DNA from 4 places in the Enterococcus sp. DIV1304_2 genome. Region 4 is predicted to be linked to each of the others. Evidence: riboswitches for the same ligand, from Rfam matches in the RefSeq annotation. Region 4 holds a riboswitch; each other region holds the start of a gene.

Region 1 (7,927 bases), 1.0 Mb from region 4:
AAGTTTACTGCTGTTTCCACCGTTTATTCAGTTTTAGCATATGTGAGAGGTCGATAATCCCACTCAATTTTGTTTTTCCATCGAAGTAATAAAAGTTTTTTCTTGATAAACCTTTTCATTTGCTCGTTTTTTTCTTATAATCGAAAGGGTATGAATGAAGGAGAGTATTTATGAAGAAAAAACAAAAACAAAAATTATTAAAACAATTCCGTCCTTCTTTAGATGGAATTCGCACGCAATTATTCCGTTCATTGGAAGAAGAAAGTTTACGCCGTTATGGGCTGCCATTGCAAGTCATGCTTGATCCTAAAAACCGTCAAGTCTTAATCATTGGCTTAGCAGGACAAGCAAATGAAGATACACGCATCAATGTACCAATCGACGATAACTTTACTGCTGTCTTGAAACGTATTCGTTCTGGTGAAGCAACGATTTTTGAACGTTTCCGTGACAACCTATTGATTGAGATTGTTTCTTACTGGAATGATCAACGCATGAAAAAAGATCAACCAACGGCTCAACCTGTAGCGACACCAGTCACTAATGACGCGTCTGTAAAAGAAACACCAACAAAAGAAGTTGAAAAAGTTGAGACAACTTCTCAATCAGTCAATAAAGAAGCAACAACTGACAAGAAAACAAGTGATGAAAAAGTAGTGACAGATTCTTTGACTTTCGATGATTTTGCAAAACTAGTAGCAGAATATCCGAAGTTCACTGCTGAAAAAACAGCAGATGCTGTAGTGATCAATGAAACAGTCAAAGACGACACACGAAAATTAGCAGAGATCTCTATGTCTGCTGTCAATGAATTTACGATCGAAAAAGCTTTAGAACGTAAATACAAAGTGAAATTGACATTCGTGCCATTGATCGAACAATTTGCCGCTACACCGATCAACGAAAGATAAACGCAAGCAAATAGATTGCGTGATGATTTTTACCTAAAAAAGCAGCTGAAATGACGATCATCGTTCATTTCAACTGCTTTTTTTATCATTTATAAATGTAAAAAAGAGAATATCAATTGTTCCTATTGTTGCGCTGCGTTCTTCCCTGTTGTTTCTAATTGCTCTTGCACCAACTGCATCACTCTCATCCGTTCCTCATCGGGTATCTTCTCGTAGTAGATCCCTGCTTCTCCCAAGATGCCATCACCAATATATTGTTCACCTTTCAACTGATGGTTCGTGATATTGGATAATGCCGAATGGTATTCATTCATCATTCCGAGCATTTCATCTAAGGACATATCCGTTGTCCCATTTTCACCGACTACCTCTAAAAGCTGGCGATAATTGAATAAACTTTTCACAGATAAGAACTCATTGACTAAAATATTGACGACTTCCCTTTGCCTTTTCTGTCGCCCATAGTCATCCTCAGGATCTTCTGCTCGCATGCGCGCATACTGTAATCCTTCCCAACCATTTAATTCTAGTGTACCTTCTGGATAATGGATGTCTTCTGCTGTAAACTCAAACGCATTATTTACAGTGATTCCTCCCACAGCATCGATCAACGCTTCTAATCCATCCATATTCAACGATACATAGTGATGAATCGGTATATCAAGATATTGTTCAACCGTATCCACCATCATGTCGATACCACCGTAAGAATGAGCATGGTTGATTTTATCAACCAGTCCATCCATATTGGCAATTTCTACGAAAGAATCTCGAGGAATACTAGTGATCGTCGTTGTTTTCTTTTGATTATTCAATGTCACCAACATGATCGTATTTGCACGATAGTCCGTTTTTCTAATTGAATTATTGGCGATACCTAAAACTAAAATGCTGACTGGCGTATCCTTTTCCCGCTGAACGGTTTCTCTTTGTAGCGGTTGTTGCATCGAAGTCACGGTCTGTCTGGCATCGTAGTAAAAGCGAACACCATATGCAACTGCAGAACCTACTAATAGGAAAAGAAATGCCATAATAGACAATAAAACTTTTTGTTTTCTAGTGAATATTCGTTTTTGTTGGTGCTTTTTTCTTACTGTTTTTTCAGTGATAAAAGAGAAAAACAGACTATAACATAAGAAAACAACTGAAAAACTCAGTAAAAAACCTGCTAAGATATCGCTAGGATAATGTACTCTCAAATAAATTCTAGAACTAGCAATCAATAATGGATAAAGAGCCCCCACCCATACTAGTTTATTTACCCTTTTCTCACGATAAATAATGTACATGGTGATCAAAAATACTAAGAATAGCGTCATAGACAAAATCGAATGACCACTTGGAAAAGAGTAAGAAGATCTAGGAATCAATTGCTCCACATCAGGTCGTGTCCGCTGGATAGCTTGTTTCATCACGTAGCCAATCAAACTAACTGTCAAAACCATTAAGACTTGCCAAATGGCTAATTTATGGTATTGTTTCCGCCAACTAAAAATTGCCAGCAACCCTGTGAAAAATAAAGTAGGAATAATCGTTGCTAGTTTTGCAAAATAACTAAAAAATGTTGTTAATACTGGGAATTCGATTAATCGCTCCTGTTGATAAATGGCTAAATCGAGTTGGTTGAATAAGGTGTTTTCTGTCATAACTAGTGTGGTCAAAGTCGTCAATAAGACGAATGATACGAATGCTACCACCAATGTTCCTTTTGGCATCTGTTTCATAATAACTTCCCTTCTACTTCTCATTCATACTTTTTAAATCCTAAAATAATGCCTAAACCACAGCCAATAACCAAGAGGGAAGTTCCTCCTTGACTTAAAAATGGTAAAGGAATCCCTGTTAATGGGAGTAGACCGATCGCAGCTCCAATATTTTCAAACACTTGGAATAACAAACCAAATACGAAGACAATCGCAAAATACACATTTCCTTTATTATTTGTTTCGATTGCACTATAAATGATTTGGTAAAAAAGATAAAAATATAAAAAGAGCACAGAAACACTTCCTAAAAAGCCAAATGTTTCAGCAATCACTGTAAAGACCATATCTGATTCACGAACGGGCACATAGATAGGATTGATTGCTTCGGCCCTGCCACTAAACCCACCTGCCCCGATAGAAAGTAAACTTTGTGATTGTTGATAACCAATCGATTGGCTATATGCAAATGGATCAACCCATGCGCGTACTCGATCTAACTGATAAGTCTTAAAATTCAGACGATATAAAATCTGGTGTCCGTATTCAGTAAAAACTAAAGCAATCAAAATGGCCCCGAGAATAACTAGAATCGAGGTTATTGCCGTCATGATCTTCCAATGTACCCCAGCGATCATGAATAATGCCCCCAAGCATATGACAAAAACCAAACTTGTTCCAAAATCTTTTTGCATGTACATCAATAAAAAGGTCGGTAAACTAACCAGTAATATCTTTCCTACATAAAATAAATCAGTTTTAACGGTTCGTTGTTTCACCTTTTGCTCATAGATCAAGGTCAAATAAACAACCACTAAGATAAAGGTGAGTTTCACTAATTCAGAAGGTTGAAATGAAAAGCTGCCAATCCTAAGCCAACGTTTGGTGCCTGTGAGTTGAAACATCACCGGATCATAAAACTGATACAACAGGCCCATCACAAAAAGTGAAAAGCCATAAAGATAAGGAGAATATCTTAACAATACGACTGTTTTCACTCGTTGTGTTAGAAACAACAGCCCGACCGACATCAAACAAAACACGATTTGTCGAAGCACGACTCCTCGGACTGGAACTTGGTCATAAACAGCTGCCCCATATTGCACACCGACACTTAATAAATATAAAAGAAAGATTGGTAAAAATAATGCATAGTTGAATTCATTTATTTTAAATTTCATTTTGCTTACCTCGTGAGGACAGTTTCAGGCAAACGCCCAAAAGCATGGATAAAATCAAATAGCTTGATCCTCCATAACTAATAAAAGGAAGCGGAATACCTGTCATTGGGATCATGCCACTGATACTTGCAATATTGATACTTGTCTGTAGCAATAACAGCATCCCTGTTCCCAAATAAATCAACCCGATCTGCTGATTTGGTTCATTCGCACTCAAGACAAATAAGCGCAAAATAATCGAAAATAACATTGCTAGAATCAGTAAGCCCACGATCAGACCTAACTCTTCTAAAATAATCGAAAAAATAAAATCAGTCTCGGCTACTGGTAAATAGCCCTTTTTGGTAATACTATTTCCCAATCCTAATCCAAAAAGCCCACCGTTGTACATGGCATAATAAGATTGACTCATCTGAAATCCTTTTCCATAAGGATCTAAAAAAGGATTAAAAGCAATGCTCAAGCGATCATAAGTATGAGCAAAAATACTTGGTAATAGGTCATTTTGCCCTAGTAAATAAATAATGCCGCCAAGGAGCAAAAAGAGACTGAACAGTCCTGCAAAAAACAATAAAATATAGCGAACTGGTAATTGAACCGTCGTGATCATGATTGCAGCTAAGATGATCAACAAGATCGCACCAGCTACTTTTGGTTGGAATAAAATCAGCAGAGAACATAAAGCGATGATAAAAAAGGGTTTTTTTAATTCATTCAATGATTGCTTGGGTTTTCTAAAATAATAAGCTAAATAAAAAATCATACCGACATTGACAATTTCAGCAGGTTGAAATTGAAAACCTGCAATTGAGATCCATCGTTGCGCCCCACTGATATTGACACCAATCCCAGGTACCTTTGTCAAGATCAGACCCACGATACCGATCCCCATCATTATTTTTACGATTCGATGATTGAGTATAAATGCAGGTTTCACTCGGTAAATGAAAAAAATCATTGCCCAACTAAGTGCTACAAATACCATTTGTCGAACTAAAAGTTGATTTGTACTTTGATCGAATGACATCAAACGGAACGTACTCGCACTATAGATCATCAATAATCCTATTACACTGATCAACAGATATGGTACGAGCAAATACAAATCTATTTTTCTTATGTCTTTTACACCCATCCTATATTTCTCCTTTGTGTTACAGCGGAGATACGTCACTTACCCATCTTGAATAAAAAAAGCCAAACGAAAAAAACGATTGGCTTTTCAGTCTCATCGTGTGAGTTTTGACACTAAACAACGTAAAGATTTCTCTTAGCTATCTTATGAAGAGCCTTAATCCGACAATTCCTGTTTTACACATTGGCGTCTTTCGACGTTTCTGCGCAATAGCCTATGTTTGTTTAGGAGTCTCGCCTAACAAGTTATTCTATTTGAGGAAAAGTATACCTGTTAGATTATTTATTCACAAGAGAACCTCAAATAAGCTTAAAAAACTTTAGCTTTTTTTAATGTTATATAAATTATTTTTAAAATTTAATAATATATGTTCTATATTTTTTAGATCAGAGTATGTAAAAAAACGTAACAGAAAACCTTTAATCGACAAGGTCTGTTACGTTTTGTTTAATATTATACAACCTCACATAAAAATGAAAATAGCATAAAAAGACGTGATGGTCTCTTATGAAAAAAATAAATTTCAGATTATAGATTCTTCATACTTAGCATAGGTATTTTTTTATGTGTTTTGAGAGGCACGTTATAATAATGAAAATTATTTGTCATTTTCCCTCAGCTACTACGCCCATTTCGCAAATTATTCCTAGTTTTTGCTCGCCTGGATAGCTTCTAAGGCAGCTAGTGCGCTTTGTTGGTTGATCGTTCCTGATTCCCTAAGCTTTGCGGCAACTCTCTCGATTTCGTCCCCTTTGGCACCAACTGTGATTGCCAATGCTCTCGCTTGTAAGGACATATGTCCTTTTTGGATACCGTCACTAACAAGTGCACGCAGTGCCGCCAGGTTTTGTGCTAAACCAACAGCTGCAATCACTTGTGCCAATTCTTGTGCAGAATCAATTGCTAACATATCTAAAGAAGCTTTCGCTTTCGGTAAGACGCGGGAAGCCCCCCCTACTGTCGCGACAGCTAAAGGAACCGTCAATTTCCCTACCAAATGATCTTCCTTGATTTGCCAGTCAGTCAACCCTTGGTAACTACCATTTCGAGCAGCATAGGCATGAATAGCCGCTGCGGCTGCTCGTGTATCATTTCCTGTGGCTAAGATGACCGCTTCGATACCATTCATGATTCCTTTGTTGTGGGTCGTTGCCCGATAAGGATCCAACTTTGCGTATTCACTCGCTTGACGAATCTTTTCAGCAATCAGCTGACCCGTTTCTTTGTCCTTTGCCAATCGCTCAAAAGGAATCATACAAGTCGCGATCGCTAAAGATTCAGTCGCCAGATTACTTAAGATACTGAACAAGATTTCTTCTTCAGGGAACCATTCTTTGATACGAACCGCAACTCCTTCCAAAATCGAGTTGATGATATTCGCCCCCATCGCATCTTTGACATCCACTAAAAAATCAAGTGAAAGATAGGCATGCTCGCTCCCCATAAATTCTCGAGTAGAAATTTCTCGGACACCTCCACCACGCTTGACGATCGAAGGATAGCTTTCGTTTGCACAAGTGACCAATTCTGGTTTTCTTGCTTCAATGACTTCTTTGATTTTTCGATAATCACAACGACCAGTCAAGACGATTTGCCCACGCATCAATCGTCGGGGTATCTGAACGCTGATATCGCCACATATTTTTGCACCATTGCTCGCTGCAGCAATTACAGAAGGTTCTTCCGTTGCCATAGGAATCCATTTTTTTTGACCGTTCACTTGAAAATTCAATGCGACACCTAATGGGATCTCTACTTGGCTGATTTGATTTTCAATCAAATGGTTGGCGATATCTTCTGTTAAAACAGATTCTTTAAAACCTGTTGCTTCTGCTTGAGAAATCACTTTTTCTTGAACTAATCGCTGTCTACGTTGTTCTGGCGTTAGTTCATAAAACTTTTTTTTTTCGTTATCACCAGTTTGTTGCAAATTAGCTTCCAAAAGAACAGCTAATCCAAGACCGCCACCAATACATAATGAAGCTACTCCGTATCGTTGGTGCTGCCTTCTTAACGCATAGCCTAAAGTAGTCAAGATACGAGCGCCACTAGCACCAATCGGATGGCCTAACGCAATCGCACCACCATAAATATTGACTTTCTCTGATGGGAGATTCAATTCACGATTCACAACGATCGATGACGCAGCAAACGCTTCGTTAATTTCAAATAGATCGATGTCGTCCAAGGAAAGCTCTGTTTTCTCCATCAAGGTATTGATTGCTTTGATTGGAGCTACCCCCATGATACTTGGATCGATCCCAACTTCAGAGACTCCTTTGATCGTAGCTAAATACGGTAAGTCATGAGCAATCGCATAGTCTTTCGACGCTAAGATCAGTACAGAGCCACCATCGTTCAAAGGTGAAGCATTTCCAGCAGTAACTGTGCCGTCCTCCGCAAAAACCGTCCGTAAGGTGCTTAATTTTTCTAATGTACTATTTCCTCGCACTGCTTCATCTGTTGCAAATACTTCTTCATTACGGGAAATTGGAATGATTTCCTCCTTGAAGACCCCTGACTCGCTGGCTTGTGCTGCTTTTAATTGTGAAGCCAGTGCATATTGATCTTGCTCTGCTCTCGTCACAGAAAATTGTTTTGCCACATTTTCTGCTGTCAGTCCCATATGAGTATTGGAAAATGCATCGGTTAATCCATCATTGACCATACTTGAGATTTCTTCGATTTTCTCGTTTTCTGGATCGCTCACTTGGATCATCGGCGCTCTAGTCATGCTTTCAACACCACCGGCTATGATCAGGTCCGCTTCGCCTAGTTGGATTTGTTGACGCGCAAGGATCACTGATTTCATCCCAGATCCACAAACTTCATTGATTGTCATTGCCGGAACACTTACGGGGATTCCGCTATTGATCGCAATTTGTCGTGCAACATTTTGCCCATTCCCTGCTTGAAGCACATTTCCAAAAATGACTTGATTGATTGCTTCTTTGTTTATCCCTGTTCGTTCAAGGATTTCTGTTGTAATGAATGTTC
Region 2 (7,927 bases), 800 kb from region 4:
ATTGCCGGCGCCCCCATTGAAGTCATTGATTCCACCGGCAGATGGGGTTCCTGCTTTGACCGTATTCGTGATATTCCCAGTGACCGTACCGGTATAACGATTGCCGCCTTCAAATTCTGCCCGTCCAGCACTGTATAAACTACTATCCAAATTTGTTTCGATTCCGTCAGTTGAACGATTGGTTCCGATATTTCCTCGAGAGGACCCACCGATGAATCGTTCCCCTGCGCCGTACCAACGACCATAACCTGAGATGTTATTGGTTACTTTTCCACCAATATTCCCGTAGATGACACCACCATAAAAGGTACTTAATTGAAACCCTGTTGCACTATTGGTAATCCCGATAGTTGTAGATACAGTACCCGTAACATTTGCTGTATTGGTCGCACTGGTTCCATTTCCACCACCGTACAAATTTGTGATTCGTCCACCCGCATTATTGATAATCGTAGAGACGTTTCCATCAACGGTACCAATATTAGCTCCCCCTGCTAATGTATTGATTCCCCCATTATTCGTATTGTTGATAACGATACTCGTATTCCCTTTCAGCGTACCGCCATTTTGATTACCACCAAAGATATTCCATGTATAAGAACCTGTCGTATTGATAGTGTTTACCGGATTCCCTACGACATCTCCTGAATTGGTTCCACCATAGATTGAAATACCATTACCGTTTGCTCCCCCATTCAAATTCAAGCTGTGTCCATTCATATAGAAGTAAGAGCCGGTATAGCTAATATTTCGTAAAGTAATCGTTGAACCAAAGTAAGCATTCGCAGTAAAAGCAAGTGTTTTTGCACCAGATGGTACCGTTAAATCTTGTGTGATTGGATCATCTGAATGGCCAGTGATCACTAGTTTATTTACTTTATCTTTTAATGAGGCAAACGTAGCGTTAGTTGCATCGACCGTACTTGGAATATTGTTAGCGACTGTTGCAGCTGTTAATGTGACGTTTGATCCCATATACATGACGTAATCTTGCATATTGCCCGCATGATACAAATCATTTAATGCCGCTTTTACTCCGGTATCTGATGCAGCATATGTCTGGCAAGCTTGCGTACTATCTGTAGGATTTGGTACAACAAGTACTTTCGTCTTATCCGCGGTAGCAATCGTATCTTTGATCGAAGCATCTGTACTTCTCAAAGAGCGGAATGCCTGTTGTTTAAATACTGCTTTTAGTTGTAGATCCTTCGTCACTGTTAATTGGCTGATTTCTTCATTCGTATAGAGTTTGCCTTCAACTTCCCAACCGTTCAATGGTTGATCATCCGCAAAACTCGGGATATCATTACTTGCTAATTTTTCGTTTTCCTTCACTGTCAGTTCTTTAACTTCCGCTCCTGATTCGAATAAATGAGTGCTATCTGTCATAAAAGTTAAAGTAAAGTGTTTTTCTTCAGTCGTCGATTCTTGTGTCTGCGCCTCTGACTGTTTCACCTCCTCTTTTACTGATTCTGTTGTCTGTGTGACTGTCTCTTCACTTTGCATGGTTTGATCAATCGACTCTTCTGTTTGAGTTGTGGGTGATAGAGTGACTGAGTCATTTTCAGCATCCACTGCCTGCACGACGGTTGACAATGGAGAAGTTATTCCTGAAAAAAGAAGCATTGCGGCAACACACATAACAATATTTTTTTTCATCTTATCTTCCCTTCTGCTTCATACAACAAAATTAACTTATTGATAATTATTATTGCTTGCTTGATTCTTTTTGTATTGTATAATGTTAAATTCAGTTATTTTTAAAAAAAATTTCTTTATTACTGAAAAACGATTAATTTTTTTCAGAGCATATTATTTGACTTTTAAAAATAACAAGTGATTTTAAAAATTCAATTGAAAGTAAAAAAAGCTGTTATATCAACGTTAATCATGTGTCGCTAATTCGCTTTATCACCCATTTTCTGCTTATTTAATTTTCTACCATGAAAAACGAATGAAATTTTCATGAATTATAATATAGTAAAGAACCAGTCATTTTTTTAAACGGCTATTTTTCCGAGTGCGTTTTGTTGTTTTTTTATTTCGAGTTTTGCATTATAATCTTTTTTTTGTTTATACTCATCGAATGACCATGCGTAATCCCTTCAAAAATGAATACATTCTATTCCCAAACACCATTTTTCATAAATAAGCCATCATTCATAAAAATTTGTAAAATACAATTTTTCATGAATGATGGCTTATTTGTTTGAACACTTATGTTCCGACCTTAAAGGATCAATTTTAGACTCCACTATTTTCGACTCAAACCTCTGTAACAAAAATTTTATCTACCTGTCTCAACATTATTAGCTACCGATCTAAACAAACAGCTATTTTTTATAAACGATAGCGCAACTATTCGTGACCGTAACCCCAACTACACTCACTCATCATTAGTTATTTGCTTAAATCTACTTAGAGTAACTACGACAATATATCATTCCCGCTTCTATTGAAGCCACGATTCCCAGCATACTCTTATGATTGTATTTCCCAAGAGTATTTCCCCGTCGGATTGCTTCAATTGATCCATTCTTCGCCCCCTTATCCCGTTGCGAGTCAAGAAGTGAGACAAATGATCCATTTGATTCAATGTTTGATCGAACTGCTATATCAATGGTTTATCGTTATCTAGTTTTTCTAAAAATCAAGCATTTTGAGTCTTACTTGAATCATAGATTTTCTTTATCCAACATAACAATAGCTGGCAACGGGTAATAATAGATTGCTTTTAAACAATCGCTCGAACACATTGTATAACGCTTGTTTCCGTTATATTTAAATATAATTTATTCTTTTTTGAAAAATTATTTAAATATAACTTACGCGAGTACTTGACTTTTTTAGTAGCGCAGAAAAAAAATAGATTAGGTATTTAAAATACCTAATCTATCAGCGTTTTACTATTGATGGAACGATGCAGCGATTCACTAAAATTTTATAGAATAAGCGAACCATTTAAATGAAGTTTATTTTTTTATTGAAATCTTACCTGAAGGATGCTCAAATTCCTCGTACGAAAGTGCAGAAAAGATTTTCTTTTATAATAGTTCTCCAAATTTATTGATATAGATTTTTTTCATGAATGTAACTAATCCTAAATAAGCGATAACAGTCACGATCAACCAAATCCAATAGTTAGCTGGTAATGGTAACAATCCTAGTCCTTCACCAAAATTAGTAAAAGGAAGAACAGAACCTACTAGAATACCTAATGTTGTAATTGAAAACATAATAAAAGTGGCATTACTTTGCAAGAAAGGCACTTTAGGTGTCCGTAACGCATGTAACACTAAGGTTTGCGTCCATAAAGATTCAACAAACCAACCAGCATGGAACAATGCGATAAATAGAACTTGTTGTGAGCCAGTCAATGTATGGTAACTTCCACCAACCACTGCTGGACAAATTACAAAGTACATCAATAGATAGGTCGTGATGTCAAAAACGGAACTCGTTGGTCCGAAGTACACCATAAATTTGCCAATACTTGATGCTTCCCATTTTTTTGGTTCATGCAAATATTCTTTATCCATTCTATCCCATGGCAAAGAGATACAAGATACATCATAAATCAAATTTAAGAATAAAATTTGTAACGGTAGCATAGGTAAAAATGGAAGGAATGTACTAGCTACCAAGACAGAAAACATGTTGCCAAAGTTTGAACTAGCTGTCGCTTTGATGTATTTCATAATATTGCCGAAAGTCTCTCTACCTGACAATAATCCTTTTTCTAAAATCATCAAATCTTTTTCTAACAAGATAACATCCGCTGATTCTTTTGCAATATCTACTGCTGTATCTACTGAAATACCGATATCTGCGACTTTCATTGCTGGTGCGTCGTTAATACCATCGCCTAAAAAACCTACTGTGTGACCATTGTTACGTAAGGCAGTGGTTAATCGTGCTTTTTGTTGCGGATTCAATTTGACAAAGACATCATGTGCCTCAGCAACTTTTCCTAATTCCTTATCAGACATCTCAGCGATTTTCTCGCCAGTGATCAATTCATTGATTTGTAAGCCTACTTGTCGACAAACAGAACGTGTGACCAACTCGTTGTCACCAGTCAATACTTTTACAGCAACACCATGATCTTTCAAAGCTTTCAATGCTTGTTTGGTTGTTTCTTTTGGTGGATCAAGGAAAGCAAGATAGCCAATCAAGACCATTTCTGACTCATCTTTCACTGAAAATTCTCCAACCACACTTGGATTCGTTTTTTGCGCGACACCGATCACACGCAACCCATCTTCATTCAAGTCCTTCACTTTCGCCAAAACTGTTTCTCTTTGTTCAGCAGTCAATGGTTTGACTTCACCACCAAGGTCGATGTATGAAGAGATACTTAACATTTCTTCGATCGCACCCTTTGTGATCATTTGCGTTTTTCCAGCTGGGTCAGCCACCACGACACTCATTCTTCTACGTTCAAAATCAAAGGGTATTTCATCTACTTTTTGATAACGAATCTTCTCTGTATCTAACGTCTCAACTGCTTCATCGATAATGGCAACATCTAAAAGATTCTTTAATCCAGTTTGGTAGTAACTATTCAAGTAGGCGTGGCGCAGTACTCGGTCATTTTCATTTCCTTCACAATCCATGTGGTATTCTAAAATAATTTTATCTTGAGTCAATGTACCTGTTTTATCTGTACAAAGGACATCGATCGCACCAAAATTTTGAATGGCATTTAGATTTTTGATGACTGTTCCTTTTTTCGCCATAGCACTGGCACCTTTGACCAGATTTGTCGTAACGATCATCGGTAGCATTTCTGGTGTTAACCCAACAGCGACTGATAAACCAAACAAGAATGCTTCTAACCAGTCTCCTTTTGTAAATCCATTGATCACGATCACAGTTGGTGCCATCAATGCCATGAATTTGATCAACAACATGGATGTTTTTTGGATGCCTAATTCAAAGCTTGTTTTTATCGGTTTTTGTGATAAGTTTTGTGCCACATGTCCAAACATCGTGTCGTTCCCAACAGAGATGATGATACCTTCTGCACTACCACTGATCACATTGCTTCCCATGAATGCAATATTTTCATAACTCGTTTCGCTTTGTGTTCTTCCAGAGCACACAGTCGCATGTTTCTCAACGGGATAGCTTTCACCCGTTAATGCCGCTTGTGAGATAAATAAATCTTTGGCAGAAAGCAACCGCATGTCTGCTGGGATCATATCTCCCGCTGACAAACGAACTTGATCGCCACAAACAATTTCCTCCATAGGAATTTCTTTGTATTCACCATCTCGTTTTACGGCAGCTGTTACTTTCACCAATGATTTCAACTTTTCAGCAGCTTGGTTCGAACGTACGGATTGGATCAAGGTCATCGTGCCACTGACTAACACCATGGCAAAAATGATGATTACACCAAACAAATCTTTATCTGCTGGAGCAGCTAATAGATACTCGGTGATAAAAGAAATAATTCCTAAAGCAATCAATACTAATGTGAAAGGGGTGATAAACGCCTTGATCACTTCTACAATAAACGGCGTTTTCTTTCCATATGAAATACTATTATTTCCATAAGTTTCTCTTAAATTTTCTACTTGTTCTGAAGACAAGCCTTTTTGTGTTGTTTGAAATAAGTCAAATAACTGTTGCTTATTTTTACTAGCAAAACCAGCGTAGACTTTTTTTGTTTCTTTCTTTTTTTCCATCTCGTGTTCCTCCTTTGATCTTATCAAGCACACACTGATATCTGTTGTGCGCTTGATCGTTTATCTAATCAACGGAGACAGAGTGTTCTAAAGGCGCTGAGAACAGATAGATAATAGTCTCAACATACCAACGCTTTGTCTCCTTGTACACCGGACTTTCATCCATTTGTTCTCATCTCCTTTCGTTTACTTACATTACTTTCTTGCCCTATTACTGGATACTTCAACTTCCCAACTTGATCACCCTCTAACACCTTTTTATTTGAAAAAACAGATTGGTGAGAAACAAAAAACCTTTCGCCAAAACTCAGCGAAAGGTCAAAAAAGTGCACAAAAAAAAGCATGGATGATCTACTCGTTGAGTTTTGGCACTATACAACGTAAAAAGCAAAAGAGCTTTTAGCTACCTTATGAAAAGCCTTATCTCGACAATTCCTGTTCTACCCATTGGCGTCTCTCGACATTTTTGGGCAGTAGCCTATGTTTGTATAGGAGCCTCACCTAACAAATCTTATTCAGTTTTTCCTCACCTAATGTAACAACTATTGGCTGGAATGTCAAACACATTTTCAAAAAAGTTGAAACTCTAAGGGATTCGTTTGTCATGTTTTCTTTCTCTAGGTATAATGAACCTATCACAACAGATCGGAGTGAAGGATATGGAACGTACACTTGTTATTATCAAACCTGATGGGGTAAGACGTCATTTAATTGGCCGAATCATCCAGCGTTTTGAAGAAAAAGGATTCGCAATCGCTGAAATGAAATTCGCGACGATGACTGAAAAACTAGCAAAAGAACACTATCAACATCTATCTAATCGAAGCTTTTTCGATGACTTGATCGACTATATGACTTCTGGTCCAGTCGTCTATCTGGTATTAACAGGTGAAGATGTGATCGATCTCGTACGCAAAATGGTCGGTGCAACAAAAGCAGCAGATGCCGTTCCTGGGACGATCAGAGGCGATTTTGCCTTACCTGGTACAGAAAATATCATTCACGCTTCGGATTCACGAGATGCAGCCAATACTGAGATCACACGTTTCTTTCCGCCATTCGATACAAAGAAAGTAGAAGATGCGAAAAAATAAATTTTTTGCTCACTGACTTTTTGAGTGCATCAATTTTTGATCATCTTATTGATATGCCAGTCCTTCTGTTAGAGGTCATGCTCCACACGTTTAGTGAGAGGATTGACTCAATACTAGAGGGACTGGTTTTCCTTTTGTATTAAGTCAAATGCCCACTAAATAGCCGCTTTCAGCAAATCTCTAGCGTTGTGCTTGGATAGACAATAGTTTTTCTTCTAATTCATCTCGCTCTTCTTTGCCTAAGGTATACTCGATCACTGCAAATAATGACTCAAACTCCTCTTTTTTGATTGGTTCCCCTAATGCGGTGGCGATCAATCGACGATAATAATCGGACATCAAACTCTCGTAAATGACAGCTGTCTTTGATTTCAAACCTAAACAACGATACATATCTTCATTGATGCTTCGTGCTTTTTTATATCTTTTTTTGTCGATATAATAGACAGTTAAATTCTTTAAAAAAAGAAACAAACACTGATCATAACCTGACTTCATTGCTTTACGCATTCTTTTTTTAATTTTCAAATAATTGTTTTCGATAAAGGAATCGCTGAAAATAAAGGGGAACTCTGCTAATAAGTCTAGTTCATATCGACCAAATTCTTTCAGTTTCATAAAGTAATCTTCGATCATTCGTATCTCATATCCCAAAAATTCCAATTGGATATCTGGCTTCACACTTGATTTCCAATACATATGTATATTCAGTACGAGATAGTAAAGATCAGCCGTTCGCTTAAATTGCTTGCGATTGTCGGCGATTTCTTTGTAGGGATCAAAATCATCCTCCTGAACTTTATTCAAAAGATTACGTGTTTTTCTCGTTTTCCGTGGTTCTTCCACTTGATTTCGTAGCGATTCGTATTCAGTAAGTGTGATATTCAACCGATCAAGAAATGCCATCAGTGTTAAAAAAGAAATTTTTTTGATCGTACGATTCTCGATCCCCACAAGCGAAGTTTTTGAACAGATCCCTTCTGCCAATTGTGACTGTGTCAACTTGCGACTTACCCGTAATTTTTTGATCAATTCTCCATCGTGCATAATATGCCTCCTTTAGTGTGTGCATTTTCCAATAAGATCCTCTTCGTCAGAACAACAACCGAAAAAGAGAAATAACTATCGAAATATTTATTG
Region 3 (7,927 bases), 850 kb from region 4:
AATTTTCAATTTGTACTAGGTGGATTAGTTATTTTCTTCAGTTTGATCAATAGTCCAGCGCTATGGGTAATGGCAGTTTTTGCTGTCTTGTTCATTGGTCTTAAAGGCGTAGAGATTTCTGGGATCGATCTAACCAAAAATGCTTTTTGGCGAAAAAAACAAATCATTATGGTTCAAACAGAGCAAGTGAAGTCCCACAACAATGAACGAAAGAAACAACAATTATTCGGTAACCAGCGAATTGGTAATGATGTGTATGAATGGGACGATATCAATATCGCGCTTCTTTCAGGAGATACGATCATTGATTTAGGAAACACCTTGTTACCTAAAGATGATAATATCGTTATCGTCAGAAAAGGCATCGGTAGAACACGGATCTTAGTTCCTTTAGGGATTGCAATCAGTCTTGAGCACGCAACCTTAGTAGGGAATGTACAATTTGAAGAAGAACAATTCTCATTGAAGAATGAGTCAATCAAAATCTATAGCAATGATTACGATGAAAATCCACGTCGTTTAAAAATCATTACGAATACATTGATTGGAGATATTGAGGTGATCCGAGCATGATAGAGAAACTTTCTCGACCGATGCTAGCTATCTATGCTTCGATCGCCTCATTTATCGTCATTTTATTTTCTTTTTTTACTTATTTTTACGCAAGCAACCAAACTCATTTTTGGCGTACTTTATTAAGTGCCAGAATTTTATATGTGCCTTTGATCTTTCACTTACTAGCGATTTCGTCAGGTGTGGGCCTGATTGTTTTTTTGATTGTCTCTCTTTTACAAAAAGCACGTTATGGGAAAATCGAAGAACAATTACGTGCAATTTCTTCCGGCAATTATGAAGCAAAAGTTTTAAATGATTCCTTACCAAGCGCTTCTGACGATATATACGTGAAAGAAATTGAAAAAGAAATAACCAAAATCAAAGAAAAAATGGTTGAAGTCTCAAGTGAACTTCAAATATTGACGAGTCGACCTCAATATGTGGATGGACAAACAAAAGAAGAAATCTTAGAATTAGAAAGACATCGTTTAGCACGTGAGCTCCATGATTCAGTTTCCCAGCAATTATTTGCAGCGATGATGATGATGTCTGCTCTGACGGAACAAGCAGAAAAAAGTGATACGCCTGAAATGTTTCGTAAACAACTAAGGATGGTAGCGGATATCATCAATGCTTCACAATCTGAAATGCGTGCGTTGCTACTACATTTACGACCAGTCAATCTTGAAGAAAAAAGTTTGAAACAAGGAATCGAGCAATTATTAAAAGAATTAAAAAACAAGATACAAATTGCATTGAAATGGGATATTGAAGATATCACTTTATCTGATTCGATTGAAGATCATCTCTTCCGGATCGTTCAAGAACTACTTTCAAACACGTTACGCCATGCAAAAGCCAATGAATTAGAAGTGTATCTGCATAAAATCGATAATAATCTTTTATTACGAGTGATCGATGACGGTACTGGCTTCAATATGAATGAAACAAAAACCGGTAGCTACGGACTAAACAATATCAGAGAACGTGTAGCAGGTATTGGTGGAACAGTAAAAATCATTAGTTTCAAAGGACAAGGAACAAGTGTGGAAATCAAAGTTCCTTTAATAAAGGAGGCGGAAAAATGATAAAAGTACTACTAGTCGATGATCATGAAATGGTACGTTTAGGGGTTTCATCCTATTTATCGATCCAAGAAGATATCGAAGTGATCGGAGAAGCTGAGGATGGGCGGCAAGGCTATGAGAAAGCCATGGCACTTCGTCCGGACGTGATTTTAATGGATTTAGTCATGGAAGAAATGGACGGGATCGAATCTACAAAAGCAATCCTCAAAGATTGGCCAGAAGCAAAAATCATTATCGTCACGAGTTTTATTGATGATGAGAAAGTATATCCAGCTATTGAAGCTGGCGCAACGGGCTACTTACTTAAAACATCGACAGCCCATGAAATCGCTGATGCGATTCGTGCGACTCAAAGAGGCGAACGTGTGCTTGAACCTGAAGTAACCTCGAAAATGATGGAAAAAATGAGTCGACGCAATGAGCCGATCTTACACGATGATTTGACGAATCGCGAAAATGAGATTCTTATGTTGATCTCTGAAGGAAAAAGCAATCAAGAAATCGCAGACGAATTGTTTATCACTTTGAAAACAGTCAAAACACATGTTTCTAATATTTTAGCGAAGCTAGAAGTGGAAGATCGTACGCAAGCTGCCATTTACGCATTCAAGCATGGATTGGTAAAGTAAAAATAAACAAAATGGATGATTGCATAACTATATTGGGATACGATTAACAATATTCCGGATTTTTTTATCAAATACTCATCCTCTTATTGACAAAAACCAATTTTACCTGTAGGGTTTAATTATAAAAACTTGTTAGGTGAGGCTCCTAAAAGAACACAGGCTACTGCCCTCAAACGTCGAGAGACGCCACAGGGTATAACAGGCAACGTCGGCTTAAGGCGTGCTTAACGTAGCTATCTGGATCATATTTCCAGAATTACGTCTTTTAGTGCTAAAGCTCAGACGAGAAGTTCGTTCAGGTAAACACTGGTACCATTTTGATGGGATCTTATGAGACGGCTTCTTTTGGAGGCCGTCTTTTTTATGTACTTCCTGTTTTTCTAAACGAATCCATCCAACAAGTTTATATCGAAAAAACGATGTAACAAAGGAGAATGCGAGATGAGAACACTAAATGATACAAATAACCTAGAAACACAATTGACGATTCTTAACTATCTTGAGCAAAAAAAGCTTGAAGAATTGAAGAACTATTTAGCAACGATCGAGAAAGTGGAATTGCTCCAACTATTTGTTACGCTACCTTCAGATAAGCAAGTTCTTGTCTTTCGATTATTATCAAAGAACAAAGCTCTCGAAATCTTTGAAACATTTGAACCAGCTGTCCAACAAGACTTGCTTCGCTCTTTTACGGATGAGGGAGTGATTGAATTTGTAAATGAGATGGCTCCAGATGATCGGGTAAGGTTGTTTTACGAATTACCAGCGAGTGTGACTAAAAAATTATTGGCAGAGCTTTCCGAAGAAGAGCGTGCAACGACGAATCGATTGATGGGCTATGAACATGAGACGGCTGGACGGATCATGACGACTGAATTTATTTCAATAAAGAAAGAAATGACTGTTGAAGAAGCACTGCATAAAATCAGAAAATTAGCCAAAGAAATGGAAACAATCTATATTTTGTATGTGACAGATATGGCGAAAAAAATTGAAGGGGTCCTATCATTAAAGGATTTAGTCATTGCAGAAAGTGATCAACGCATTGAAGAAATCATGATCAAGCATGTTGCTTATGTAACCACAGACACTGACCAGGAAGAAACCGCACGATTGTTACAAGAGTTAGATTTGATCGCTATTCCCGTCGTGGATAAAGAAACACGACTAGTCGGCATTGTGACAGTGGATGACGCTATCGATGTCTTAGAGCAAGAAACAACCGAGGATATGTTCAATGCCGCTGGTTTAGCAGATGTCGCCTCTGTAGAAGCTGATCGTAGTACAGTACTGATCAACGGCAGTCTTTGGCAAATCTGGAAAGTCAGGTTGCCTTTCTTAGCCATCACATTGGTCGCAGGGATGTTAGCTGGTCTAGTGATCGATGAGTTTGAACAAACGTTAGAATCAGTGGCCGCTGTTGCTATTTTTATTCCTTTGATCATGGATATGGGTGGGAATGTAGGGACGCAGTCATCGACGGTTTTTGTTCGCGGATTATCTTTAGGACATATTGATCTAAACACATTTATTAAGCACTTTTTGAAGGAAACAGGGATCGGTTTAAGCTTAGGGATTGTTGTAGGGATCGTATCTGGAATAGTCGCTTCTGTATGGCAAGGGATTCCATTGTTAGGTGTAGCTGTGGGAATCTCCTTGGTCTTTGCAATGACCTTAGCTGCAGCCTTGGGTTTTTTGATTCCTTTTATCTTATTGAAATTGAATATTGATCAAGCTGCTGGATCTGCACCGATCATTACCTCGATCAAAGATATTGCTGGGTTATTTATTTACTTTATTTCAGTTAACGTATTCTTAGGTTACTTATTGTAGGAATAATTAGTATATATAGGCATACCTTTTTAGTATAAACATCAAGGAATATTCTATGGTCTACCATAGTAGTCCTTCTCTTGACCCTCCATTAAAATTAGGGTTTTCCGTAAAGAAAAGCAGGGTTACTTTTGTTTTTAGAGTGGCTTTGCTATACTTGAAATGGAATGGAAAAAGGAGGAGAAAAGTGAAACAGAATTTTGCAATCGTAGGACTTGGACGTTTTGGCGGTAGTATCTGTCGGACATTAGTCGAAGCTGGACAAGAAGTTTTAGCCATTGATAGCAGTGAAGATCGCGTGAATGAATATATGAATATCGCAACACATGCAGTGGTTGCGAATGCACAAGATGAAATGACTTTACGATCTTTAGGGATCAGAAATTTTGATCATGTGATCGTAGCAATTGGAGAAGATATCCAAGCAAGTATTTTAGTGACTCTGATGGTCAAAGAAATGGGCGTTCCGAATATTTTAGCTAAAGCACAAAATGAGTATCATGCTCGGGTTCTTGAAAAGATCGGTGCAGATCGCGTTGTTCATCCTGAGAGGGATATGGGGATACGGATCGCACATAATCTTGTTTCAAAAAATATTTTGGATTATTTAGAGCTGTCAGACAAATTTTCGCTTGCTGAGATTCGGGTGTCTAATCCCAAGTTCTTTAATAAAACGTTAGCAGAACTAAATTTCAGACAGCGATTTGATTTGACTGTGGTAGCCATCCGGCGCTTCGATCGTTCTGTCGTAGTGTCGCCAGCCGCAGACGAATATGTACGTGAAAATGATAATCTACTTGTTATCGGAGAAACAGAAGATGTAGATATACTTGATGATAAAATGAATCAATAAAAAGGGGCTCATCACATGGAATTAACAATAACGGACAAAGCAAAAGAATGGTTTCAAGCAGAGGTAGATTTACCTGAAAATTATGGTATCCGTTTTTTTGGGAAAGTATATGGCAAAACAGAAGTACATGAGGGATTTTCAATCGGTATGTCTGTGGAGTTTCCGGAACGTCCGATGAAACAAGAAAAGATCGATGGTCTATTATTCTTTATTGATGAAGCCGATGATTGGTTCTTCAAAGGCTATGATCTGGTTGTAGATTATGATCCTCAATTAGATGAACCAACATATCATTTCCAAGAAACAGCGGATGTATAAGGTGAGAGATAGTCTTATATATTTAGGAAAACAAGCCTGACGAACGGAAAGTAAGTTTTACTTACTTTCGGATTGTTAGGCTTGTTTTTTTAGACAGTCAAACGCTGATTCACTTTTACAGTGGTCATTAAAGGAAAAAGTCGTTCAAGGTATGAAGTGCATCCTACTTCATTCTTTTGAGAGTTTAAGCTAGACTGATAGGTAGAGAGGATGGGGTGTGATGACAAAAAAAATTATTTATTCAGTACGTTCGTTTCGTGAAGAATTTATCGAAAAGATCAAAGAAATAGCACCAGAGTATTCATTTCAAACGGAAGTAGCATCCGACGAACTTTCTGAAATAGCGATCAGTATCGGCTGGAATGGTGATTATCAAGAAGATATATTCGCTTCTGACAGCTTAAAATGGGTCCAATCGATTTCTGCTGGAGTAGATAATCTTCCATTAAACGAATTCGCTGACAAAAATATCTTACTTTCCAATGCGAGTGGTATCCATGTAGAATCGATCAGTGAGCATACCATGGGCATTATTTTAGGCTATTCTCGTGGATTGTTCCAAGCTCAACGAGCACAGTTCAATAAAGAGTGGCTAGGATCAGATATCCATTATCAGGCATTGGCAGATCAAAAATTACTAATTATTGGAACTGGACATATTGGAAAAAAATTGGCACAACAGGCAGCTACATTTGGTTTAGAATGTATCGGCATCAATACATCTGGACATCCAGTGGAAGGTTTCAAAGAGACTTATCCATTAGAGAAATTAAAAGAAATCTTGCCGAAAGCAACGATTGTGGTGAATATCTTACCTTTGACAGATCAGACAAAAGGATTGTTTGACGCAAAAGTATTTGAAGCTTTTGATAAAGAAGCGCTATTCATCAATGTAGGACGTGGGCCTTCTGTAAAAACATCTGATTTAATAGCTGCGTTAGACGATGGTCAACTGGCTTTTGCGGCTTTAGATGTGTTTGAAGAAGAACCATTAGCAAAAGATAGTCCATTATGGGAAAGAGAAGATGTGTTGATCACCTCTCATATTGCCGGTCAGACACCACATTTCCAAACGAAGTTTATGGATATTTTTCTGACAAACTTAAAATCCTACGTAGACAAAACAGAATTAGAAGTAAATGAAATCGATTTGAATGAAGGTTATTAAATGAAAAAGAATCTCTAGAAGAGGTGTGTAGTGACTACCTCTCCCAGAGATTCTTTTATTTTGGTAATTGGATTTTTGGCCAGCCTTTGACTGCTTGAGCGAAAATGAATATGCCGGCAAATGCAATAAACGCTGTCGTATCGAAAGTAGGGGCAAAAATCATCAGGATCGTTGCAATAACAGTAGGTAAAGATATCGCATAGATCATCGTTTTTAAACAATCGAGAAAAGTTACTTTAGCTAAACGTAATCTTGCGTATACATAAGCTGCAAAATTTGCCATAAGTAAAGTGATGATCAAATTTAAAAAGCTAGGATAAATTGAAATCAAAAATACTAAGGCTTTGATCCAAAAAGGAATCGTTGCTTCACTTAATGTACTGCGTAAGCTTTCACCAGTTAGATTTTTTAAGGCATTATTCGTATACTCAAATTCAAATTGGTTATTGTTCAATAATGCCGAAGTCGTGCCAGTATTCGGTAAAGCTAATACCAACTGATCCTTCAGAAGACCGACACTTAGGAAGTTCCCTATCAAATCTGAAGAGATATCTTCAGGGGTACGTTTTCCTTCTGGGTCAAAGGTGAAGATGATCGAATCCGTTTGATAAATAAAACCTTCATTTGTTGGCGAATCGATTTGTCCATCACGAATCTTAAAATCTGGAATTTCAGATGCAATTTTTTGACCATCTGATTTGATCGTGTCTAGCACTTGAAAAATTTGGTAAGAAATAGGTAGTGCCATCAGTATGCTTAAACATAAAAGATAGACTAATGATTTTCCAAATGATACGTTTTTAGCATTTTTAAGCTCGGTGAATCGAGCAAATGAGCTAATGATTAATTGTTTTGTTGTCATAATTACTCCTTCTGTAGAATTGTCATCACTAGCAATTCTAGCGGAGTATGCTATGAATTACAAGAGTTCTAAAACATTCTCTCACGATAGATAAGGTTATATTCTTATCGTTCATTGTTTTCTAGAGATGAAAAATATTAGCAGATAGAGTATGATAGGAAAGAATGATAGATAAGGTAGGTAGAATAATGAAGGTTTATGTTCAATTTAAAAGCTATTTAGAAAGTAAAGGATATTGGGAAGTTTTCATCTATCTATTTTTTGGTGGATTAGCAACAGTTGTCAACTTCGTCAGTTATGCAATCGCGCAACAAATCTTCCAGTTATCGATGCCAGTGTCGAATACGATTTCTTGGATCTGTTCTGTTTTGTTTGCATTTGTCACCAATAAAGTATGGGTGTTTCGATCCAAATCTCCAAGTTATACGCATTTATTTATTGAATTTGGGAAATTTGTTTTTTACCGAATCGTTTCTTATGGACTGGATATGGGCGCCATGTTCTTGATGATCAAAGGGTTGGATATGAATGATTATGTGGCTAAAATCATTACACAGGTCTTAGTCGTATTGGCAAATTACGTCTTTAGTAAATTATTTATCTTTAATAAGACAGAAATCA
Region 4 (7,927 bases):
GGCTCAATAATTCAGAAAAAACACCTAAATCACGGATGCGTCGTGTAATCAATTGATTATATTGACTACCGTAATCTAGTACGATGATTTTTTCAACGTTTGTCATATCGGCAACGTTCGTCACATTTATTACCCCTATCCCTTTAAAATTTATCTCAAAATAGTTGAACTATTTTAAAATGCTAATATTTTCGCATGAAAATCGAATCGATAATATGATTTTCAGTTTTATGGAGAATTATATCGGCTCTTCCACGAGTAGGCAAGATATATTCGTTTAAATTCTTCAAATTCACATTTTTCCATACATCTCTTGCCATTTTAAACGCATCTTCACGATTACCAATGGCAAATTGGTAGTAATAGTTTTGTGGATGTTGAAAAGCTGTATCAAGTAACGCGCCAAAGCGATCCAAATACCATTTTTCGATCAATTCAGAATCTGCATCAACGTAGACAGAGAAATCAAAAAAGTCACTGACGTAAATCTGTTGATTAGCTGGTAGTTGAAGCGTGTTGATTCCTTCGACAATCAAAATGTCCGGTTGTTGGATCAGTTCATATTCATCGGGAATAATATCATAGACATCGTGAGAGTAGACGGGAACTTTGGTTGTTTCTTGACCGGATTTCACTTGATTAAGAAAATCGATCAACCTTTCCATGTCATAGCTTTCCGGAAATCCTTTCCGGTCCATGATACCACGTTCTTTTAAGACTTTATTCGGATATAAAAAACCATCTGTGGTGATCAGCTGGACATTTCTTCGTTTGAATGTCCGAGACAAAATCATTTGCAATAAGCGCGCGGTGGTGCTTTTACCAACTGCGACACTTCCGGCAATCCCGATAATAAAAGGTGGGACTTGAGTATATTTATGAAGGAATAACCCTTTGCTCAGAGAGAGGGATTCAAACTCTTTCATATGCAGAAAAATCAAGTGCGCAAGTGGTACATAAATGTCGCGAACATCTTGCATGGAAATACGGTCATTCAAACTTTTTATACTATCTAGTTCATCTTGTGTCAATGGAGCTTGACCATTTCGGTAAAATTCGCGCCACTCTTCTCTTGCCACACGGTAATAATTCATTGGATCATTCATACATAGCCTCCTGGATTCTCCCATCAATGGACCTATTTTAACATAAATGCGTGTCAAACCCTACCACTTAGGCGAGAAACTAATTGGTTTTTTCTCATATCAGAGGATGGAAGAATAGGCGTTCTTTCTTTTTTGATAACTGAAAAGAGGCGAGGAGAATAGAGGATTGAGTAAGAAAAAAGTAACAGTTTAACTCAAAGTTAACTGAAATGGCAGGAATAGAAGTAACATTTTGGGAAGTAAATAGACACCCACCAAAATTTGAAGAACAAATTCAGTGGATGCCGCCTTACTTTTCGAAGATAAATCTCTCTGGGATCTCTTATCGGTGTTCATTTACGACATTGAAATACTTGTTTTATTTTGATTTCAGTATTCATCGTTTTGGCAAGTAATAGGTGCCAGTATCAGCAGATCCCATCATTTGTGTAGTGTGACATGTTTGATTAAAAATCGCTTGGATTTCTTTTTCAACCTCTGGATAGAAGTAAAAATTTTCTGATTCACTGTTTTTATAAAGATAAAAATGAATGGTTGGAAATGTTGGTAGAGAGACAAAACAAACAGGTTCAATAGCTAAAAGTTCTTGCACAAAGGTATTGGCTAATAGCATTCCTTTTCCTTCTGTAATCATTTTCGCTGCTCCTAAACTATCTGGACAGACGACATATTTTGGTTCATTGGTCAGCTGTTTGACTACTTTTTTCGTAATCACTTGATGTTCTACATGGTCGAGTAAAAAGATAAAAGGTAACTCTTCTAGTACTTCCGCGGATAATATCCCATCTGGTTTTACAAAATAGTTACTGATTGCTACTTTAAGTTCCAAAGTGGCTAACCTTGTTTGAATAAATTTGGGGTGATCTAGGGTAGCAGAAGTAATGGCAAAGTCGATTTCTTTCTGACTTAGTTTATTTAGCAGATCCAATGAAGGAATATAACGGTAGTCGATCGTAAAGTTTTGATGCCGGATTGGATATTTGTTTGCTTCAAAGATAAACGAAGCATCGCTTGTACCGACACGCAAAGCAGGATAGTCTACTGATTCATTTAACAGAATTAGGCAGAAGTCGCCCATCCTCTATAGGTGGGTGATGAATGCCGTTCGGTATGAGGGTTACCGTTGGTAACTCGAAGACCGACAACTAAGGCGTATTGCTTTTTTATTTTGTCTCATGTTAAAATCAGTCTATACAAGAAATGAGTTGATATAACATGGAATTAGACACAAATAACCATTCAGTATTTCTTCTTTATTATCACCTTGTTTTAGTAACGAAATATCGTAGACAAGTAATTGATAATGAAATATCTAACTACGCTAAAGCGACTTTTGAAAGAATCTCAGAATCGTATCACATCACTTTAGTTGAGTGGAATCATGATAAAGATCACGTTCATATTATGTTCAAAGCTCAACCAAAAACAGAATTGACAAAATTTATCAATGCCTATAAAAGTGCTAGTTCACGTTTGATAAAGCGCAATTATCCAAGAATCAAACAATTTCTTTGGAAAGAAATGTTCTGGTCAAAAAGTTTTTGTCTTTTGACAACTGGTGGAGCACCAATTGATGTGATTAAGAAATATATTCAAAATCAAGGAAACAATCATAAATAGAAAGCAGGCGAGCTTTATGGAGCGACTAAAAGCATATAAATTTAGAATCTATCCAACAGAAGAACAAGAAACCTTCTTTGCTAAGTCTTTTGGCTGTGTCCGTAAGGTCTACAATCTAATGCTTGATGACCGAATGAAAGCTTATAAAGAAACTAGGAAAAATTCCTCTAAAAAAATGAGTTTTCCAACGCCTGCAAAATATAAGCAAGATTTTCCGTTCTTGAAAGAAGTGGATAGTCTTGCTTTAGCAAATGCACAACTCAACCTAGATAAGGCGTATAAGAACTTCTTTCGTGATAAGTCCGCCGGATTTCCTCGTTTCAAAAGCAAGAAAAATCCAGTTCAAAGCTATACGACTAACAATCAAAATGGAACAATCACTTTGATTGATAATCAATTTGTCAAACTTCCTAAGTTGAAGTCGTTAGTTAAAATTACGCTCCATAGACAACCTAAAGGTCTGATCAAATCCGCTACAATATCACGTCATTCTAGCGGTAAATATTATATTTCTTTATTGTGTAAAGAAGAAATAGCTGAGCTTCCTAAAACTAATTCCGCTATTGGAATTGACCTTGGTATAACTGATTTTGCAATCCTTTCTAATGGTCAAAAGATTGATAACAATAAATTCACGTCAAAAATGTCAAAAAAACTAAAATGTGAACAACGTAAGTTGTCAAGACGTGCATTATTAGCTAAACAAAAAGGTATCAATCTGTTTGAAGCTAGAAATTATCAAAAACAAAAACGTAAAATAGCACGACTACATGAAAAAGTAATGAATCAACGCAATGACTTTCTAAACAAGTTGAGCACAGAGATTATCAAAAACCACGATATGATCTGTATAGAAGACTTAAATACAAAAGGTATGTTGCGTAATCATAAACTAGCAAAAAGTATTTCGGATGTTTCATGGTCTAGTTTTGTGACTAGGTTACAATACAAAGCTGACTGGTACGGTCGAAATATTATCGAAGTGGATAAGTGGTTCCCATCTAGTCAAATCTGTTCGAATTGTGGACACAAAGACGGCAAGAAATCTCTAGAAATTCGAGAATGGACTTGTCCTGTTTGTCATGTTCATCATGACCGAGATATCAATGCTAGTATCAATATTCTGACCGAAGGTCTAAGACTACATTCTATGGGATTAGCTTAGATCCAATCATCAAAAACCGTAGGAACTACGGGGATAGCTTGGTAAATAAGAGAAACCGCTGTGAGTAAAGAAATACGCTTGCAAGTATGCTCTATTCCCAAGAAGCTCCCACTTCAAGCGTTAAAAACCGGTAGGTTTAGCTAAGTGGTGAGTAGTTCACAGAACTACTTAACGAAGAAATACTAACATGTAGCTCTTTTGAAGCTTGCGAGAGGCTGTTGAAACGGGCAATCATATAGAAATATTCTAATTTTTCGATCGACATACAGCTATGCCTCCTTTATCATTTTATTCTCCTTTTAAATGTCTCATGGGCCTCTTAAAAAAACAATAGTTATCGTGAAGCACACATAGAGATTAAACAATCCTTAATGAATGTGAAACGAATCACTATTACTTTTAATAGGAAATGAAGCATGACAGTTTTATCAGTCGCTAGTTGATTTTTATGCGAGTCAATGATTTATAGATTCTTGATCGAAGGCTAGTGATTGATAGGTTGCAATGGATGAAGCGAATCTCAACTAGGAAAGGAAATCAATACACCTAAGAAAGCAAAAGAATGAGGAATAAGACACACTTACTTAAAGCGGTTTACTACTGTTTTTTGGTGGCGTGAGGTTTGCTGACAACATAAAAAAGCCTCTTTAATACATAAAGGGCGGTGTACTCAAATAAACATTGGTAAGTGTAATTTGCAATTGTAAGGCGCAATTGTAATCACGTTAATTGAGCTTTGGCTTTCTGAGACGTAAGAAACAAGTTCTAGTTATCTTGGAAAAGCCTTAATCCGACAATTCCTGCTTTACACGTTACTGTCTCTCGACATTTCCGAGCGATAACCTGTGTTCTTCAGAGTAACCTCACCTAATATGATTATTTTTCATCCATATCATAAAGGGCAGTGGAAGTAATAGTCAATCATGCGCGTTTCATGAATAGAGATATCATGGAGATATTTGTCTTCTTAAAAACGCTAATAGTAAGGTTTATGGGACTTCTATTGATATTTTCTCTACTTTCACGAAACAGATTACGCAAATACCGAAAAAGGAGAAGAGTGAGCAGCTAAGAAAATTTTTTTCTTCCGTATCGCGATTAAATGGTTATATTTATAAAAGAAAACAGAAGAAACACAGTTTCGCTTGCACCTTCTCATGGAACACGTTAGACTATGAACAACTAACAGATAAGAAGGATGGAAACTATGACGAATCATTATTATTCCGAACACCCAGAGACTGCTCATGAGTTTGACGAATGGTCATTTGAGCTAAGAGGGAAAACCTTTCAGTTTGTGACAGACTCGGGTGTGTTTTCACGTGAAACAGTTGATTATGGCTCACGTGTATTGATCGATGCCTTTGAATGGGCACAGCTACCAGATGGCAAAATTTTGGATGTTGGCTGTGGCTATGGTCCAATCGGGCTTTCTCTTGCCTATGCGAGTGAGCGCTTTGTTGAAATGGTAGACATCAATGCTAGAGCGGTGGACTTGGCACAAGGAAATGCGAAGCGCAATCAAATCAAAAATGTAGCGATTCATCAGTCAAATATTTATGAAGAGGTGACAGAAACAGACTATGCTGCAATTGTCAGCAATCCACCGATTCGTGCAGGCAAAAAAGTTGTACATGAAATCTTGACTGGCGCATATCCCCGCCTATGTACAGGTGGCACCTTAACGATCGTCATTCAGAAAAAACAAGGTGCACCTAGCGCACAAAAGAAAATGCAAGAAACATTTGGTAACGCAGAAATCGTGATCAAAGATAAAGGCTATTATATTATCCGAAGTGTAAAAGAAGATTGAACATAATCGAATGAAAATAACGGAGCAGTCGAAGGAATGAGTAAGAATTTCTTCGACTGCTTCGTTGTTTGTTCATACAAGTAAGATGGGTAAATAGAGTGGGTTAGGGGAAGTGAGAGCTAGCTTCGAAAAAATAAGACATCGTTTATGAAATTTGCTTAGCAAATATCTATATGGGATTGATTTACTTTTGACCAAGCCTTTTTTCCCTCTATCCATTTCGAAAACCATTTGGTACACTGTTAGGGAATTTACATATATAAAGGGGGAACAAAAGTGAAACTGACAATTCGAGATATTGCTGAGATGGCAGGTGTTTCAGTGACGACTGTGTCACAGATTTTAAATAATAAAGGCAGCCGTTTTAGTGAAAAGACACGAAAAAAAGTGTTGTCGATCGTAAATGAACATCATTACAAGCCAGATTATTTTGCTTCCAATGTGATCAATCGTCACTCAAAAACGATTGGCATGATCGTGCCAGATGTGACGGATTTCTTCTTTTCCAAAGTGATCGAAGGGGTCGAAAGTTATTTAAACCCCTTAGGATATGTCATCATTCTTTGTAACTCCAGACATAGTCAAGACAATGAACTGAAGTATTTAAGGGAGCTTTCTCATCGATCCGTAGATGGTTTATTGTTAGCGACGCCGAATGTGTTGCCTCAAGAGTATGCCCTTGATAGTAGTTTTTATAACAACATGCCGATCATCCTGATCGATCGTGGGTTGAATCGTCGAGATAACGGTCGCTTGATCGTGAAGGAATATGAAGGCGCTTATCAAGCTGTCTCGTTATTGATCAAAAACGGTCACACGAAAATTGGTATGTTAAAAGAGACAACTGGCTATTATCAGTTAGAAGAGCGATTCAATGGTTATCGTCATGCACTAAAAGATCATGGACTGGCGTTCAACGGTAAGTTTGTAGAAGAAGGAGACTTGACTGTCCAAGGAGGGTACGAAGCAAGTAAGCGCTTGTTACGTCATAAAGATGTAACGGCGGTATTTTGTGGCAATGATGCCATGGCGATTGGTTGTTACCAAGCAATCGATGAAATGGGCAAGCGTATTCCAGAGGATATTTCGGTCATCGGCTTTGATGGATTAAAATTGTCTGAGTATATGATCCCTAAGTTGACAACGGTCAAGCAACCGAGTTTCGATATTGGTTTTTATGCAGCTCGCTTTTTGATTGACACGATTGAATTTCCACAAAGAAAAGTTCCGAACAAAGTCTTTGAAACAAAATTAATTATTCGTGAGAGCGTAAAAACATTGACAAAGGTCTAGTAGGGCGTTATATTGCTTATGTAAGTGTTTACAAAGTTGGTAAGATACATTGCGAGAAAATAGTAAACCGGTTTACTAAAGTGGTTTACCTTTTTCGAAATTCCTGTATAATACCGAATGAAGAACGAGGAGGATTACGGCATGCGGATGGTCGATTTGATCGAAAAAAAGAGAGATGGACACCAATTATCAAAGGAAGAGATTTCGTACATTGTCACGAACTACACAAATGATAACATTCCTGATTACCAAATCAGCGCATTATTGATGGCTATTTTCTATCAGGATATGACCGATGAAGAAATCACTGATCTAACGTTGGCAATCGCTCATTCTGGCGATGTGATCGATTTAAGTTCCTTAGATGGGATCAAAGTCGACAAGCATTCTACCGGAGGCGTGGGGGATACAACTACCTTGATTTTAGCACCTTTAGTAGCAAGTGTAGGTGCAACTGTGGCAAAAATGTCAGGGCGTGGTCTTGGCTACACAGGTGGCACATTAGATAAGTTAGAAGCTATTCCTGGATTTCGGATCGAACTATCAGATGAAGAATTCATCCGCACCGTGAACGAAAGTAAAGTAGCGGTGATCGGCCAATCGGGCAATCTCGCTCCAGCAGATAAAAAATTGTATGCCTTGCGTGATGTGACGGCAACGGTCAACTCGATCCCATTGATTGCTAGTTCGATCATGAGTAAGAAAATCGCCGCAGGAGCGGATGCGATCGTGCTAGATGTGACGACGGGTGACGGTGCCTTCATGAAAAATATCGATGACGCGAGACGCTTGGCGAAGACCATGACACGGATCGGCAAATTAGCCGGTCGCCAAACAGTAGCAGTGATCTCTGATATGTCTGAACCGTTGGGTGAAGCAATCGGCAACAGCTTAGAAGTCGTTGAAGCCATTGAAACACTTCAAGGGAAC

Evidence for each region. A riboswitch is a leader RNA that binds a small molecule or an ion and turns the genes downstream of it on or off. The one in region 4 is predicted to bind magnesium.
Region 1: it holds a riboswitch for magnesium, as region 4 does, so the genes downstream of both, IGJ14_RS04995 (FtsW/RodA/SpoVE family cell cycle protein) here and IGJ14_RS00220 (LysR family transcriptional regulator) in region 4, are expected to answer to the same signal.
Region 2: it holds a riboswitch for magnesium, as region 4 does, so the genes downstream of both, mgtA (magnesium-translocating P-type ATPase) here and IGJ14_RS00220 (LysR family transcriptional regulator) in region 4, are expected to answer to the same signal.
Region 3: it holds a riboswitch for magnesium, as region 4 does, so the genes downstream of both, mgtE (magnesium transporter) here and IGJ14_RS00220 (LysR family transcriptional regulator) in region 4, are expected to answer to the same signal.

Annotation. Positions count from the first base shown of each region.
Region 1 is NZ_CP187851.1:1,045,912-1,053,838, reverse strand. Features, by position in the region: gene IGJ14_RS05010 (hypothetical protein) at 171-911, shown strand; gene IGJ14_RS05005 (phosphatase PAP2/LCP family protein) at 1,034-2,635, opposite strand; gene IGJ14_RS05000 (FtsW/RodA/SpoVE family cell cycle protein) at 2,656-3,795, opposite strand; gene IGJ14_RS04995 (FtsW/RodA/SpoVE family cell cycle protein) at 3,785-4,930, opposite strand; M-box (ykoK) riboswitch at 5,015-5,182, opposite strand; gene IGJ14_RS04990 (hydroxymethylglutaryl-CoA reductase, degradative) at 5,577-7,927, opposite strand, start outside.
Region 2 is NZ_CP187851.1:2,310,871-2,318,797, forward strand. Features, by position in the region: gene IGJ14_RS10700 (hypothetical protein) at 1-1,659, opposite strand, end outside; gene mgtA (magnesium-translocating P-type ATPase) at 3,045-5,693, opposite strand; M-box (ykoK) riboswitch at 6,037-6,209, opposite strand; gene ndk (nucleoside-diphosphate kinase) at 6,353-6,787, shown strand; gene IGJ14_RS10715 (helix-turn-helix domain-containing protein) at 6,968-7,834, opposite strand.
Region 3 is NZ_CP187851.1:899,507-907,433, forward strand. Features, by position in the region: gene liaF (cell wall-active antibiotics response protein LiaF) at 1-573, shown strand, start outside; gene liaS (two-component system sensor histidine kinase LiaS) at 570-1,643, shown strand; gene IGJ14_RS04275 (response regulator transcription factor) at 1,640-2,272, shown strand; M-box (ykoK) riboswitch at 2,394-2,569, shown strand; gene mgtE (magnesium transporter) at 2,714-4,105, shown strand; gene IGJ14_RS04285 (potassium channel family protein) at 4,293-4,958, shown strand; gene IGJ14_RS04290 (HesB/YadR/YfhF family protein) at 4,974-5,276, shown strand; gene IGJ14_RS04295 (phosphoglycerate dehydrogenase) at 5,497-6,444, shown strand; gene IGJ14_RS04300 (DUF1189 domain-containing protein) at 6,500-7,306, opposite strand; gene IGJ14_RS04305 (GtrA family protein) at 7,495-7,927, shown strand, end outside.
Region 4 is NZ_CP187851.1:46,186-54,112, forward strand. Features, by position in the region: gene guaA (glutamine-hydrolyzing GMP synthase) at 1-124, opposite strand, end outside; gene coaA (type I pantothenate kinase) at 183-1,106, opposite strand; gene IGJ14_RS00205 (LysR substrate-binding domain-containing protein) at 1,483-2,133, opposite strand; gene tnpA (IS200/IS605 family transposase) at 2,322-2,726, shown strand; gene tnpB (IS200/IS605 family element RNA-guided endonuclease TnpB) at 2,743-3,891, shown strand; gene IGJ14_RS00220 (LysR family transcriptional regulator) at 4,028-4,156, opposite strand; M-box (ykoK) riboswitch at 4,606-4,773, opposite strand; gene IGJ14_RS00225 (class I SAM-dependent methyltransferase) at 5,099-5,704, shown strand; gene IGJ14_RS00230 (LacI family DNA-binding transcriptional regulator) at 5,981-6,997, shown strand; gene IGJ14_RS00235 (pyrimidine-nucleoside phosphorylase) at 7,139-7,927, shown strand, end outside.